DNA from 2 places in the Pseudoalteromonas sp. SG44-5 genome. Region 1 is predicted to be linked to the other one. Evidence: predicted binding sites of a transcription regulator. Region 1 holds the regulator's gene; the other holds the start of a gene.
What was found. Region 1 encodes NrdR, which represses ribonucleotide reductase genes. Its sites were predicted from a motif close to AAACACNANATNTNGTGTTT; they were not measured.

Region 1 (7,893 bases):
CAATTTCATGCATGCCGTCAGTCAATTCTTCAATCCATTGCTGATCAATACTCGGAAGTGTTAAAGCGATAGAAACCCATGTAGGCTCTGCCCCCATTGCCGCTAAATCACTTAAATTTACAGCCAATGCTCTGTGCCCGAGTGCGCGAGGTTCAATGTCATCAAAAAAATGCACACCAGCAACGAGTGTATCGGTTGTTATAGCAAGCTGACAATTTTGCGGCACAGTAACTAATGCGCAGTCATCTCCAATCCCTAAATTAACATCGCGGCGAGTAATACCACGGCCTTTAAAATAACGATTAATTAATTCAAATTCCTTCATACACAAAAAAGCCGACCTATGCCGGCTCTCCTTTTTAACGGTAATTTATACCAGCCAGTTTTGATAAAATAATTATCAAAAACCTGACTAAATATTACTTACGTAAATGCTTAACTGCTTTATCAAGTACACCGTTTACAAATTTATGGCTATCTTCAGCGCCAAACATTTTAGCTAATTCAATGCTTTCGTTGATAGCCACTTTGTATGGAACATCTTCACGAAATTTTAGCTCATAGCTGCTTAAACGTAATATTGCGCGTTCAACCATATCTAACTCATCGAATGGACGGGTTAAATGCGGTGATACAGCCTCGTCTAGTTGCTTATAATTTACCGCAACGCCACTGGCTAAATCTTTAAAATATTCAACATCAATTTTAGTCACGTCGTTTTCGATCAACATTTGTTGTTCGATATCGGCAATTGCATTGCCACTTAATTGCCAAGAATAAATGGCCTGAAGTGCTAATATACGTGCTTTACGTCTTGCTGCTGGTTTCACAAAAATTCCTTAAACTTAAATTTTATCTAACACATTAACCATTTCAAGCGCGCCTAAAGCAGCTTCGCCGCCTTTATTGCCCATTTTGGTGCCAGCACGCTCAATTGCTTGTTCAATGCTTTCTGTGGTTAATACGCCAAATGCAACCGGTATATCATACTCAAGTGATACTTGCGCAAGACCTTTGTTTGATTCGCCAGCAACTAGGTCAAAGTGTGGAGTACCACCTCTGATCACTACGCCTAATGCGATGATTGCATCATACTGTTTTTTTGCCGCAATACGTTTCGCTGCTAAAGGTAATTCAACCGCGCCAGGTACATAAACTACGGTAATATCGTCATCCGATACACCACCTGTGCGTTTTAATTCATCAATAGCGCCTGCTAATAAGCTACTACCAATAAAGTCATTAAAGCGAGAAATGACAATGGCAAATTTTTTGCCCGGAGCGTACTTACTACCTTCAATAATTTTCATTTGATAACCTTAAAAATAAGTTTGAGCGATTTCGATTGCGCAAAAATTGCAGCGCATCATACCATAAAAATAAAATAATAGCCTAGCGTCTAATTACTGCGGCTCTATGTAGTCAACAACTTCTAAATGAAACCCTGAAAGTGCATGATACTTTTTAGGGCGACTCATTAAGCGCATTTGTTTAATGCCTAAATCGGCTAATATTTGTGAACCCACGCCTACAGTACGAGACGTACCTGTAAATTTATTCGGTGTTACATCTTCACCCGAATCTTCGGCTGCAAACGCCTTTACGGTTGCCTCAAGCTCTGCGGTACTTTCTTGTTTGCCTAAAATAACTAATACACCATTGTGCTTAGCTATATAAGCCATTGCGTCAGACACGCCCCAGCTACGCTCAGAGTTTCTATCTGAGAGTAAAATATCGTTAAAGGTGCTTTGTAAATGCACTCGCACTACGGTTGGCGCTTGTTGTTTTATTTCGCCTTTTACTAATGCGTAATGTAGCTGTCCGTCAATGGTGTCTTTGTAGGTTACTAAATCAAACTCACCGTGCTCGGTAGGTAACTTACACTTTGCCACTTGCTCTATTGTGGTTTCGTTTAAGTTACGGTATTCAATTAAATCAGCTATGGTGCCAATTTTAATATCGTGCTGTTTAGAAAACACTTCTAAGTCAGGACGGCGCGCCATAGTGCCATCTGCATTGAGTATTTCAACAATAACCGATGAAGGCTCAAGCCCTGCTAAACGGGCTAAGTCGCAGCCTGCTTCAGTGTGCCCTGCACGCGTTAAAACACCGCCAGGTTGTGCCATTATAGGAAAAATATGCCCAGGCTGTACTATATCGCTAGGCACTGCGCCTTTAGCTATAGCGGCCTGTACTGTACGTGCTCTATCTGCTGCCGAAATACCTGTAGTAACGCCTTTTGAAGCTTCTATCGACATTGTAAAATTAGTTGAAAACGCAGCACCGTTATTTTTTACCATAAGCGGTAAATCAAGTTGCTCGCATCGCTGTTGCGTCATAGTTAAACAAATTAAACCACGGCCATGCGTGGCCATAAAGTTAATAGCTTCTGCACTAATATGCTCGGCGGCAATAATTAAATCGCCTTCATTTTCCCGGTCTTCATCGTCCATTAAAATAACCATTTTACCGGCTTTAATGTCTGCGATAATTTCTTCTGCGCTGTGTAAGTTCATAATTCACTCTTATTAGTTGTTAGTTGCGTTACTTAATAAAGCCCGCTTTTGCGAGTAAGCTCATTGAAATATCAGCGCCCGTAGGCTGCTCTGCGCCTTTTATAAGCCGCTCTAAATAACGCGCAATTTGGTCGACTTCCAAATTAACTTGGGTGCCCACTTTAAAATTAGCTATCGTTGTTTGCTCGCTAGTATGGGGCACAATCGTTAATTTAAATTTATTACCTTCTACTGCGTTCACTGTTAGGCTAATACCATCAATACATACAGAACCTTTATACGGTATGTATTTCATTAGGTTTTCATCTGTGGTTAGCCAATATTCTGTAGCACGTGCATTTGGCGTAATGGCGGTAATTGTAGCAATGCCATCAACATGGCCAGACACTAAATGCCCACCTAAACGCGAAACCGGTTGCATGGCTTTTTCAAGATTAACTGTTTGCCCTAATGTGTAATGAGCAAAACCAGTTAAATCTATCGTTTCATTCGATAAGTCGGCACTAAAACCATCGGCATGTTTATCAACAACAGTTAAACACACACCATTAGTGGCAATACTATCTCCTAACTTAACATCACTCATATCAAGGTCAGGGCTTTGTACACGAATAGCTAAATCGCCTTGTTTTTTTTGTAATAAAGCAATTTTGCCTGTGGCTTCTATTATCCCAGTAAACATAGCATTACTCTTTTGTATCAAGTGGTTTTAATGAGCTTTTTACTGCGCTAATACGTAAATCATCACCTATACGCGTACACTCATTAAAAGTTAAATCAATCGTATTTTGCATACTGATCAACTCAGGAAAATTAACTAAACTCTTGCCATCACACCCAATTAATTTAGGCGCTAGATAAAAAATAAATTCATCTATTAAATCCAGTTCAACCATTTTACCCGCAAGGGTTGCTCCAGCCTCTAGCCACACAGTATTAAATTGCAGCTTTGCGAGCTTTTTTAAAACCGCGGTTAAATCAACTTTTGAATTACTAGCAGTTACTACTATATGCTTTACAAAATGCGGCCAATGTTGCGATTTATCAACCTTGGTAGTAAAAATTATTATTTCACTTTCAATAGCAAATAAAGCAAGATTTGGGGTTAAACGATTTTGCGAGTCAATAATAACACGCACAGGTTGGCGAAGCGGTAACTGTGTAGGTAATGCCTGCGGTAATTCATTTTTACGCACATTTAATTTAGCGTCATCTACTAATACTGTGTCGGCACCGGTTAAAATAGCGCAACTTTGTGCACGATATAACTGTACGTCTTGGCGTGCTGCTGCGCCTGTTATCCACTTACTTTGGCCATTATTAAGCGCCGTTTTACCATCAATACTGGCGGCCATTTTACACGTTACATAGGGCAGGCCATGCTCCATGCGTTTAAAAAAGCCTAAATTAAGCGCCCTAGCCTGTGCTTCAAGTAACCCATACGCAACCTCAATACCAGCGTCGCTAAGTATTTTCAGCCCCTTACCAGCCACTTGTGGATTATTATCGACCATGGCGGCAATTACTTTTACTACACCGGCGGCTTTTAAACCTTCTGCGCACGGTGGTGTACGACCATAATGGCTACATGGCTCAAGCGTAACATAAGCAGTTGCGCCTTTTGCTTTACTGCCAGCCATAGCAAGTGCATTTACTTCTGCATGCCCTTGTCCGGCAAGCTGATGAAATCCCTCGCCTACTATTTCATTGTTTTTAACTAATACACAACCTACGTTTGGATTAGGCGTGGTAGTAAACCGGCCTTTTTTAGCCAGTTCTATAGCACGTGCCATATACATTTCGTCATCTTGGTTAAAAACACAGTCGCTTTGCATACTTACTCCCCTAAACGGGCAATTTCTTCGCCAAATTCGCGAATATCTTCAAACGAGCGATACACCGAGGCAAAGCGCACATAAGCTACTTTATCGAGCTTTTTAAGCGCTTCCATAATGCACTCTCCCACTAAATGGCTCGAAACCTCTCGCTCGCCGGTTGCGCGTAATTGCGACTTTATTATATTAACTACTTCTTCTACTTGTTCGGTACTTACGGGGCGTTTTTCCAGTGCGCGGTTTAAACCATTTAACAATTTATCTTCGTTAAAGGGTTCGCGGCTGCCATCTTGTTTTATTACCCGTGGCATAACCAGTTCTGCGCCCTCAAACGTAGTAAAACGCTCATGGCAGTCATTGCATTCACGACGACGACGCACTTGGTGACCACCGCCAACCAGGCGAGAGTCAATAACTTTGGTATCTTTTGCGGTACAAAATGGGCAATGCATAGCTAGGTACTTCCGTTTTAAAAAACAAAAAAGGCCGCTTTAAAGCGGCCTTTATCTTAGCAAAAAACTAAGCGATTGTGATCTAAATTACTGTTTTACTTTTATTAAGCGTAAACAGGTAGTTTTGCACAAATTGCTTTTACTTTTTCTCTTACTTGCGCCTGTACTGATTCATCATTGATGTTATCTAGTACGTCACAGATCCAGCCAGCAAGCTCTTTAGATTCTGCTTCTTTAAAACCACGACGAGTGATTGCAGGTGAACCAATACGTAGGCCAGATGTTACAAACGGTGAACGTGGATCGTTAGGCACTGAGTTTTTGTTAACTGTAATATGAGCGTTACCCAAAGCAGCATCAGCATCTTTACCGGTAATATCTTTATTGATTAAATCAAGTAAGAATAAGTGGTTTTCAGTTTTGTCAGATACAATTTTGTAGCCACGTTCCTGCATAACAGCAACCATAGCTTGTGCATTTTTAACAACTTGTGTTTGATATACTTTAAATTCTGGTTGTAGGGCTTCTTTAAATGCCACAGCTTTAGCAGCAATAACATGACATAAAGGACCGCCTTGGCCACCAGGGAAAACAGCACTGTTAAGCTTTTTGTAAATAGCTTCGTCGCCACATGCCGAAATAATTAAACCACCACGAGGGCCTGCTAAGGTTTTATGTGTAGTTGTAGTAACAACATGTGCGTGAGGAACTGGGCTTGGGTAAATACCCGCCGCAATTAAACCAGCAACGTGCGCCATATCTACAAAAAAGTAAGCGCCAATTTTATCAGCAATTTCACGTAATTTAGCCCAATCAACAATACCTGAGTATGCTGAGAAGCCACCAATAATCATTTTTGGTTTGTGCTCAAGCGCTAGCGCTTCAACCTGTGCGTAATCAATTTCGCCTGTAGTTTCATCTAGGCCATACTGAATTGCATTATAAAGCTTACCTGAAAAGTTTACGTGTGAACCATGCGTTAAATGGCCGCCATGAGCTAAGCTCATACCTAGTACGGTATCACCGGCGTTTAACAATGCTAAAAAAACGGCCGCATTTGCTTGCGAACCAGCATGTGGTTGTACGTTTGCATAGTCAGAACCAAATAGTTCGTTAGCACGGTCAATCGCTAATTGCTCAACAACGTCTACATGCTCACAACCGCCATAGTAACGTTTGCCCGGATAACCTTCTGCGTATTTATTAGTTAACTGTGAACCCTGTGCTTCTAGTACGCGTGGGCTACAGTAGTTTTCAGAAGCGATTAATTCAATGTGATCTTCTTGGCGCGCAGTTTCTTTTGCAATTGCGTCAAATAACTCTGGGTCAAAATCTGAAATATTCATGCTACGTTCTAACATTGGGGTCTCCTGGGGCAAGGTGTATGGTATTTTTTAGAGGCTTTATTGTACGCTTAAAACGACTATTTGCCTACGCTCTTAAGTTGAGGATATTTAAACAGGGATTGAATTTATTTCACAGGCTTTTTAAGATGATATTTTTTAATCATTACATAATAAATTAAAATATATATTAATTACTATATTTACATAGCTAATGAAAGTATTAACACCCACACTAAAATATACCTATAAAAAAAGCGACCAAGGCCGCTTTAATTAGATCTTACTTTTAACTTAATTTTTTAAGTATTTCAGTACGTAAGGCATCATAATCAGCATTTATATCATTAGCTAAACATGGCTTGGCTAATGCATCTGCAAGTGGCTTTGGCATAGCTAGTTCAATGTTTAAAATACCTTCAACACTGTCTTTAAATTTAGCTGGATGAGCCGTTGCTAAAAAGATTCCGGCAGCGCCAGGAGCGCGATTTTCAACAAGTCCTTGGTATGCAATAGCGGTATGCGGCTCAGCAACATAACCTGTTTGTTGAATATTTTTCATCACTGTTTGCGTATCTTGCTCGTTTACGCTAGTTGAATAAAAATTATCGTAGCTAAACCAATTGTTGTCGAGCATAGATTGCACTCGTGGCCAGTTATTTGGCTTGCTTACATCCATTGCATTTGAAAGTGATTCAAGTGTCGCGTTTGGCGTCCAGTTTTTATCCAGCATAAAGCGCGGTACTGTATCGTTTTGATTAGTAGTTGCACTAAGTTTGCCAACAGGCAAACCAATAACAGCACCTATCATTGCCGCGCACACATTACCAAAGTTACCACTTGGAACCGAAATATGCGCAGTAGCCCGTTTTGCTTTTGGTAATTGTGCAATTGCCTCAAAGTAATAACAAACTTGTGCCACTAAGCGACTAATATTAATAGAGTTAGCAGAGTTAAGCCCCAGTGTAGATTTAACTTCTTCATCTAAAAAGGCATTTTTAACTAACTCTTGGCAATCATCAAAGCTGCCTTCAACCGCATAACAATGAATGTTGCCACCCAATGTAGTAAAGAGCTTTTGCTGCGCCAGTGAAATTTTGCCTTTAGGGTATAAAATTACCACGTCGATATTAGGCTTATTATAAAACGCATGTGCAACCGCCGCGCCAGTATCGCCCGACGTTGCAGTTAAAATAGTCACTTTATCGCCTTGATTAAACTGCGCTAAACACTCTGCCATAAAGCGCGCACCAAAATCTTTAAACGCTAAGGTAGGCCCATGAAACAATTCTAAGCAATAAGTGTTCTCTGCCACTTCCACCAGCTTAACCGGAAAGTTAAATGCATTTTTAACTATATGTGCAACGGTATCTGCTGGTAATTCATCGCCAATTAAATGCGAGAGTATTTTACTACTACGGGTTACAAAATCCATATCAAGTAGTGCATCAACATCCGTTAGTGGTGTTAATGACTCGGGAAAAAATACCCCTTGATTACGCCCTAAACCCGTTTTTACTGCCTCAACAAACGACACTTGTTGCGAACTATCTTTTAAATTATGTAATTGCATAACTACTATCCTATAAAACTGTTAATTGACGTGTGCCGTCGTTATCTAATTTACAAATATGGCAAAAACCTTGCTCGTTTATGTAGTTACTTTCAAGCCACTGCGCGCACTGCTGTGCAGCTTTTAATGTTTTACACACAGTAAATAATGTTGGCCCTGCACCAGAAATACTAA
Region 2 (7,893 bases), on a different contig from region 1:
TGCACCATCGCGGGTATTGTGATAGTACAAGGTTTTAACACCCAATTTGTAGGCGCTAAGCAAATCTTTTAATAAGACTTTCATCGGTACGCGACCGCCTTCAAACTTACCAGGATCATAATTTGTATTGGCCGAAATAGACTGGTCAATAAATTTTTGCATTATACCCACAAGTTGTAAGTAACCATCGTTTGAAGGAATATCCCACAGTAACTCGTAGTTATCTTTTAAACGTTCATATTCAGGTACAACTTGCTTTAAAATACCGTCTTTACTTGCTTTAACGCTAATATGACCACGTGGTGGCTCAATACCGTTTGTTGCGTTAGAAATTTGCGACGATGTTTCTGATGGCATTAGCGCACTTACTGTTGAGTTACGCATACCGTGCTCTTTAATGCTGGCACGTAATGCATCCCAATCAAGGTGTAGTGGCTCATCACAAATTTTGTCAAGATCTCGCTTGTACGTATCTGTTGGCATTATACCTTGAGAGTAGGTTGTTTCGTTAAACTTAGGACATGCACCACGCTCTTTAGCAAGCTCGTTTGATGCTTTCATTAAGTAGTATTGAATCGCTTCAAATGTTTTGTGCGTTAGTGCATTTGCGCTGCCATCTGAATAACGCTTACCGTTTTTAGCTAGGTAGTATGCGTAGTTAATTACGCCTATTCCTAGAGTACGACGACCCATAGTGGCATTTTTTGCAGCCGGTACTGGGTAGTCTTGAAAATCAAGTAAGTTATCTAAAGCGCGTACAGCAAGCTCAGCCAATTCTTCAAGTTCATCTAGTGACTCAATAGCCCCTAAGTTAAATGCAGAGAGTGTACATAGCGCAATTTCGCCTTCTTCGTCGTTTACGTTATCCAACGGCTTAGTTGGTAATGCAATTTCTAAACATAAATTAGATTGGCGAATAGGTGCCACTTTAGCAATGAACGGGCTGTGCGTATTACAGTGGTCAACGTTTTGTAAGTAAATACGACCGGTACTTGCACGTTCTTGCGCAAACATTGAGAACAGTTCAATAGCTTTAATGCGTTTTTTACGAATTGATTCGTCTTGTTCGTATTTTACGTAAAGCGCGTCAAACTCGTCTTGGTCTTCAAAAAATGCATCGTAAAGGCCTGGCACATCAGAGGGGCTAAACAAGGTAATGTAGTCGTCTTTAATTAAACGCGAGTACATTAGTTTATTAAACTGTACGCCGTAATCTAAATGACGCACGCGGTTGTCATCAACCCCGCGGTTATTTTTAAGTACTAACAAGTTTTCTACTTCTAAATGCCAAAGCGGGTAGAACAAGGTTGCTGCGCCGCCACGTACACCGCCTTGCGAACAGCTTTTAACCGCTGTTTGAAAGTGCTTATAAAAAGGAATACAACCCGTATGGTACGCTTCGCCATTGCGAATATGGCTACCCAGTGCACGAATGCGACCTGCGTTAATGCCAATGCCGGCACGTTGCGATACGTATTTAACAATTGCAGACGAGGTGGCGTTAATTGAATCAAGGCTGTCGCCACACTCTATTAATACACACGAGCTAAACTGGCGTGTTGGCGTACGAACACCTGCCATAATTGGCGTAGGCAGTGAAATTTTAAACAATGAAATCGCATCGTAAAAACGTTTTATATACGCAATACGTGTATCGCGAGGGTAGTCAGCAAACAAGCTAGCTGCGACTAAAATATATAAAAACTGCGCGCTTTCATAAATCTCACCGGTTACACGGTTTTGAACTAAGTATTTACCTTCAAGCTGTTTAACCGCAGCATAACTAAAGTTAAGGTCACGGCTGTGATCTAGGTATTCGTCTAATTCGTCAAGCTCTTGCTCGGTGTAATCTACCAGTAGGTGAGCGTCGTAGCGTTTGTCGCCAACCATTTTTGTTACATGATCAAATAAACGTGGTGGCTCAAATTGGCCATACGCTTTTTTACGTAAATGGAATACAGCTAAACGTGCTGACAAATACTGATAATCAGGAGATTCTTTTGAAATCTGATCGGCTGCAGCTTTAATGATGGTTTCGTGAATATCTTTAGTACGAATACCGTCGTAAAATTGAATGTGTGATTTTAATTCAACTTGCGAAACCGAAACGTTATTTAACCCTTCGGCGGCCCATTCAATAACGCGATGGATCTTGTCAAGATCAAGTGGCTCTTTACGGCCGTCACGTTTGCTTACAGATAACTGTTGGTTCATAGTTTTGCCTGTATTCCTTGGAAATTAAGTATTTTGACCAATGATTAATACTCCAAAATAACAGAGTATCTATTCATTTATTATTGTTTACACCAATTCAGGCGATTTTATTGAATAACATTTAGCCACAATATCTGGTGTTGTTCAAATTAGAGATCACAAGATAGTGTGGTCCGCGTTGTTTTGCAAGGGACAGAATTGCCCCTAATTGTGGATAACGTCGGGATAACACATTTGTGTTAGTAAGCATTAACCTTCGAACATTCGGTTAAGTTGAAATTTACAAAAATCAACTAAGGATCTACTAAATTTACGCTTTTTAAAAATATATTTTGACTGCTTTTTTTATCAGCAGGCTTTGTGTGAAAACTAACACAATCACAATATATAGTGTTTAATAATTAACATAGCACTATATATGGTTAAAACCTTCAATAGGGCTTTGCCAATTAAAATCGGCCTGCCAGCTCAAAACTTCGGTTAAGTTAGGCACGTAACCCCAAAGTGCGGTTGCGGTGTGCATACCTGCCGCTTTACCTGCTTGAATGTCACGCAAAGCATCGCCAATGTACAAGCAACGATTTGGTGCAACGCCCATTAGCTTGGCACAATGTAGTAAAGGTAAAGGCGAAGGTTTAGCTTCAGCTAAAGTATCGCCACTGATAACCACGCAGGCATTTTTTAAAGCAGGGATCGCGGCCACTAAAGGGTCGGTTAAAAATCCGGGTTTGTTAGTCATGATCCCCCATTTGATGTTTTTTCGCTCCAGTTCGATAAGTAGTGGCTCAATACCAGCAAAGCACGTGGTGTGTTTGGCTATGTTAGCCGCGTAGGCATCAATTAATTGCTTAACGAGTTGTGCTTGCGGTTGCTCACCCCATTTATCTTTAAAACCGACCTCTAACAAGGCTGCTGCGCCATTAGATGCTGCAGCGCGATATACCTCACGACTTACTGTATCTAATTGCTGCGAACGCAGTACGGTATTTAAAGCTGCACCTAAGTCATCAGCGGTATCGAGTAAAGTGCCATCTAAGTCAAATAAAAAAGCATCGTACTCTATAGTAGGTGACGTTGATTGAGAGCTGACCATTACGCTAACTTCTCAAAATGCAGAATATAATTTACGCTTACGTCGGTATTAAGCGAGTACTGCTTAGATAATGGATTATAAGATAACCCAGCACTGGCGCGCACTTTTAAACCCGCTTGTTCAGCCCAGGCAATTAACTGTGCTGGTTTAATAAACTTTTTGTGATCGTGAGTGCCTTCAGGCACCATTTTTAATAGCTTTTCTGCACCAATAATGGCGTACAAATAGGCTTTAGGGGTTTTATTAAGTGTTGAAAAAAACACATCAGCGCCGGGTTTTGCAAGCTCTGCAACAGCATGAATAATAGAAGCCGGATCGGGTACATGCTCCAGCATTTCCATACAGGTTACTACATCAAAGCGAGCAGGGTGCTCGGATGCATATTGTTCAGCAGGTACTTTAATATACTCTACATGTACGCCTGTCTCTAGGCTGTGTAATTTGGCAACAGTTAAAGGCTCTTGCCCCATATCTATTCCAGTTACCTTTGCCCCCATGCGCGCCATGCTCTGGCTTAAAATACCGCCGCCACAACCTACATCTAGTGTTTCTTTGTCAAATAAACCGCCAGTTTTATTAGCTATAAAGTCTAAACGTAAGGGGTTTATTTCGTGAAGCGGTTTAAATTCCCCGTCTAAATCCCACCACCGCTCTGCGATGGCCTCAAATTTTGCAATTTCTGCGTGATCTACATTTTGATGTTCGGTCATAAAATACTTCCTCGTCAATCTGGGGGCATTATATAGGGCTAAATTGGTAAATCGCAAAGTTTTGCGCCTGTAAATCTAAATAAATTGTGGTAGCATGTTTCTTTAGCAATAATAACAAATTCTCTTGATACCTAATAGTGGGTGTTTAAGAGCTGATACTGAAGGAATGTGATATCAATGACTGATCTCGCCCATGGCATTCTGCCAGTCAATATTGAAGACGAGTTAAAAAACTCCTACTTAGATTACGCAATGAGCGTAATTGTAGGACGTGCATTACCAGACGTGCGTGATGGCTTAAAACCTGTTCACCGCCGCGTTTTGTTTGCAATGAACGAGCTTAGTAATGATTGGAACAAGCCTTACAAAAAATCGGCACGTGTTGTCGGTGACGTAATCGGTAAATACCACCCACACGGCGATAGTGCTGTTTACGACACTATAGTACGTATGGCACAGCCATTCTCACTGCGTTATATGCTAGTAGATGGTCAAGGTAACTTCGGTTCGGTTGATGGTGATTCAGCAGCGGCAATGCGTTATACAGAAGTACGTATGGCAAAAATGTCGCATGAATTATTAGCCGATCTTGAAAAAGAAACGGTTGATTTCGTTCCTAACTACGACGGCACTGAGCAAATCCCTGACGTTTTACCAACCAGAGTTCCTAACTTATTAGTAAACGGTTCATCGGGTATTGCGGTAGGTATGGCAACAAACATTCCACCTCATAACTTAACTGAAGTGGTAAATGGCTGTTTAGCACTCATTCAAAACCCTGAATTATCTATTTTAGAGTTAATGGATTATATCCCGGGCCCAGATTTTCCAACTGCTGCAATTATCAACGGTAAAAAAGGCATAGAGCAAGCCTATTTAACTGGCCGTGGTAAAGTGTACATGCGTGCCCGCGCTGAAATAGAAGTAGATGAAAAAACGCATCGTGAAACTATCATTGTTCACGAAATACCTTATCAAGTTAACAAAGCGCGCCTAATTGAAAAAATTGCCGAGCTGGTTAAAGATAAAAAAATTGAAGGTATTAGTGCACTACGTGATGAATCAGATAAAGACGGTATGCGTATCGTTATTGAGATTAAACGTGGTGACGTAGGCGAAGTTATTTTAAATAATTTATATGCGCAAACGCAGTTACAAACTGTGTTTGGTATGAATATGGTTGCGTTAATTAACAACCAGCCTAAGTGCTTTAATTTAAAAGAAATGCTTGAAGAGTTTATTATTCACCGCCGTGAAGTAGTAACTCGTCGTACTGTTTTTGATTTACGCAAAGCGCGTGACCGTGCACATATGCTAGAAGGTTTAGCAATTGCACTGGCAAACATCGACCCAATTATTGAGCTTATTCGTAATTCACCAACACCTGCTGAAGCAAAAGTTGCTTTAACAGCGCGTTCGTGGGAATTAGGTAACGTAAAAGCCATGCTTGATAAAGCAGGCGAAGACAACGTTGCCCGCCCAGATTGGTTAGCTGCTGAGTTAGGTATTCGCGATGGTCAATACTTTATTTCTGAGCAACAAGCTCAAGCAATCCTAGATTTACGCTTACATAAGCTAACGGGTTTAGAACACGAAAAGATTCTAACTGAATACCAATCGTTATTAGATTTAATTGCTGAGCTTTTACATATTTTGGCAACACCAGAGCGTTTAATGGAAGTTATTCGCGATGAGTTAGTTGAAATTAAAGCGCAATATGGTGATGAGCGTCGTACTGAAATAAATGCCGCAGCACACGATATCAGCCTTGAAGATTTAATTACCGAAGAAAACGTAGTAGTAACGCTTTCTCACGAAGGTTATGTTAAGTATCAGGCTCTGTCTGATTACGAAGCGCAGCGTCGTGGTGGTAAAGGTAAATCGGCAACGAAGATGAAAGATGAAGATTTCATTGAACGTTTATTAGTTGCTAATACGCACGATACTATATTGTGTTTCTCAACGGCTGGTCGTTTATATTGGCTTAAAGTGTATCAGTTACCACTTGCAAGTCGTGCAGCGCGCGGCAAACCAATTGTTAACTTATTGCCACTTGAGGCAGATGAACGTATTACCGCTATATTGCCAGTACGCGAGTATGCAGAAGATAAATACATCTTTATGGCAACCGCATTTGGTACAGTGAAGAAAACACCACTAACGGCATACAGTCGTCAACGTGCAAGCGGTATTATTGCGGTTAACCTAAATGAAGGCGATAGCCTAATTGGTGTTGATGTTACCGATGGCAGCAACGAAATTATGTTGTTTACCGATGCAGGTAAAGTAGTACGCTTTAAAGAAGCAGAAGAAACAACGGTTGTTGATGAAAACGGTAACCCAGTACTAGACGAAGAAGGTAACCCTGAGATTCGCTTCAAAGGTGTTCGTCCTATGGGTCGTACAGCTACAGGTGTTCGTGGTATTAAAATGCCTGAAGGACAACGCGTAGTATCGTTAATTGTGCCTAAAACAGATGGTGCTATTTTAACCGTGACTGAAAACGGCTACGGTAAACGTACTTTACTTGAAGACTACCCAGCGAAGAGTCGTGCGACTCAAGGTGTAGTGTCTATTAAAGTAAGTGAGCGTAATGGTGCGGTTGTAGGTGCTGTACAAGTTGACGATAACGATGAAATAATGATTATTTCAAATCGTGGTACCTTAGTACGAACTCGCGTTAATGAAGTTTCTACGGTTGGACGTAACACGCAAGGTGTTATTTTGATCAGAACTATTGACGAAGAGCAAGTAGTTGGTTTACAACGTATAGAAGAGATTGAAGTTACCGAAAGTGACTTAATTGATATCGAAGACGTCGAAACAGTTGATACGGTTATTGATGAAGTAGCGGATGATAATCCTCCTTCAGAATAATTGAGATTAAAAAAGCGGCCTTGGCCGCTTTTTTTAATGGTGTTGAATAAAATTAATATTAATAATACTGCGCAATAAAATAATTTTTACAATAGCAAAAAGACTCAATTGCAAGACGTTAATTTATATATATAGTTGTTCTCAGTAATTGTTTTATATTGCTCTGTTTGCTGCATTAATGCAGCTTTATAGGTAATGAAGGCTTTAATACTATGAGTGAGGCTATAGCCCACTTAATGATCACAGCTTTAATTTAATGTGTATAACCTGATTGAATGGTAATCGGGTGTATAATTTTTTAATTACTGGAATGAGGAAAAGGTAATGAGTAAGTATAATTTTTGTGCGGGGCCGGCCATGTTACCGCCAGCAGTAATGAAAAAAGCACAACAAGAATTTATAGATTGGCAAGGTTTGGGTGTATCGGTGATGGAAATGAGTCACCGTAGTAAAGAGTTTTTAGCGCTCACTAAAAAATGTGAAGCGAGCCTGCGTCGTTTAATGAATATTAGCGATGAATTTGAAGTGCTGTTTATGCATGGTGGCGGTCGCGGTCAATTTAGTGCTGTGCCATTAAATTTACATCAGGAAAATAAATCAGCGGTTTACTGCGAAAACGGCGTATGGTCAAAAAGTGCAACGGATGAAGCAAATAAGTTTACCCAAACTACCGCTATCGATGTTCGTAACGATACCGATGGTCAATTTTCGATTAAAGCAGTGGCTGACTGGCAGTTGCCTGCAGATGCGTCGTACATTCACTATTGCCCTAACGAAACCGTTGATGGCTTAGAGATTTTTGATGTACCGAGTCATCCAACAGCGCCAATTATCGCAGATATGTCGTCAACTATTTTATCGCGTGAAATTGACGTTAATCAATTTGATTTAATTTACGCTGGCGCACAAAAAAATATAGGTCCTTCGGGCATTGCAATCGTTATCGTACGTAAAACATTACTAGCACGTGAAGGGCTTCCTAAACCAGGTATTTTAGAT

Region 2: nrdA (class 1a ribonucleoside-diphosphate reductase subunit alpha) is a predicted target of NrdR. The motif match lies at 2,338-2,357, and genes of this name have one in related genera.

Annotation. Positions count from the first base shown of each region.
Region 1 covers NZ_JACJES010000018.1:14,308-22,200, forward strand. Annotated here, with positions in the region: gene thiL (thiamine-phosphate kinase) at 1-325, opposite strand, end outside; gene nusB (transcription antitermination factor NusB) at 420-830, opposite strand; gene ribE (6,7-dimethyl-8-ribityllumazine synthase) at 846-1,310, opposite strand; gene ribBA (bifunctional 3,4-dihydroxy-2-butanone-4-phosphate synthase/GTP cyclohydrolase II) at 1,404-2,516, opposite strand; gene H5079_RS14530 (riboflavin synthase) at 2,545-3,198, opposite strand; gene ribD (bifunctional diaminohydroxyphosphoribosylaminopyrimidine deaminase/5-amino-6-(5-phosphoribosylamino)uracil reductase RibD) at 3,203-4,351, opposite strand; gene nrdR (transcriptional regulator NrdR) at 4,354-4,803, opposite strand; gene glyA (serine hydroxymethyltransferase) at 4,908-6,164, opposite strand; gene thrC (threonine synthase) at 6,436-7,719, opposite strand; gene thrB (homoserine kinase) at 7,730-7,893, opposite strand, start outside.
Region 2 covers NZ_JACJES010000001.1:445,099-452,991, forward strand. Annotated here, with positions in the region: gene nrdA (class 1a ribonucleoside-diphosphate reductase subunit alpha) at 1-2,214, opposite strand, end outside; gene H5079_RS02100 (HAD family hydrolase) at 2,627-3,307, opposite strand; gene ubiG (bifunctional 2-polyprenyl-6-hydroxyphenol methylase/3-demethylubiquinol 3-O-methyltransferase UbiG) at 3,307-4,017, opposite strand; gene gyrA (DNA topoisomerase (ATP-hydrolyzing) subunit A) at 4,195-6,894, shown strand; gene serC (3-phosphoserine/phosphohydroxythreonine transaminase) at 7,219-7,893, shown strand, end outside.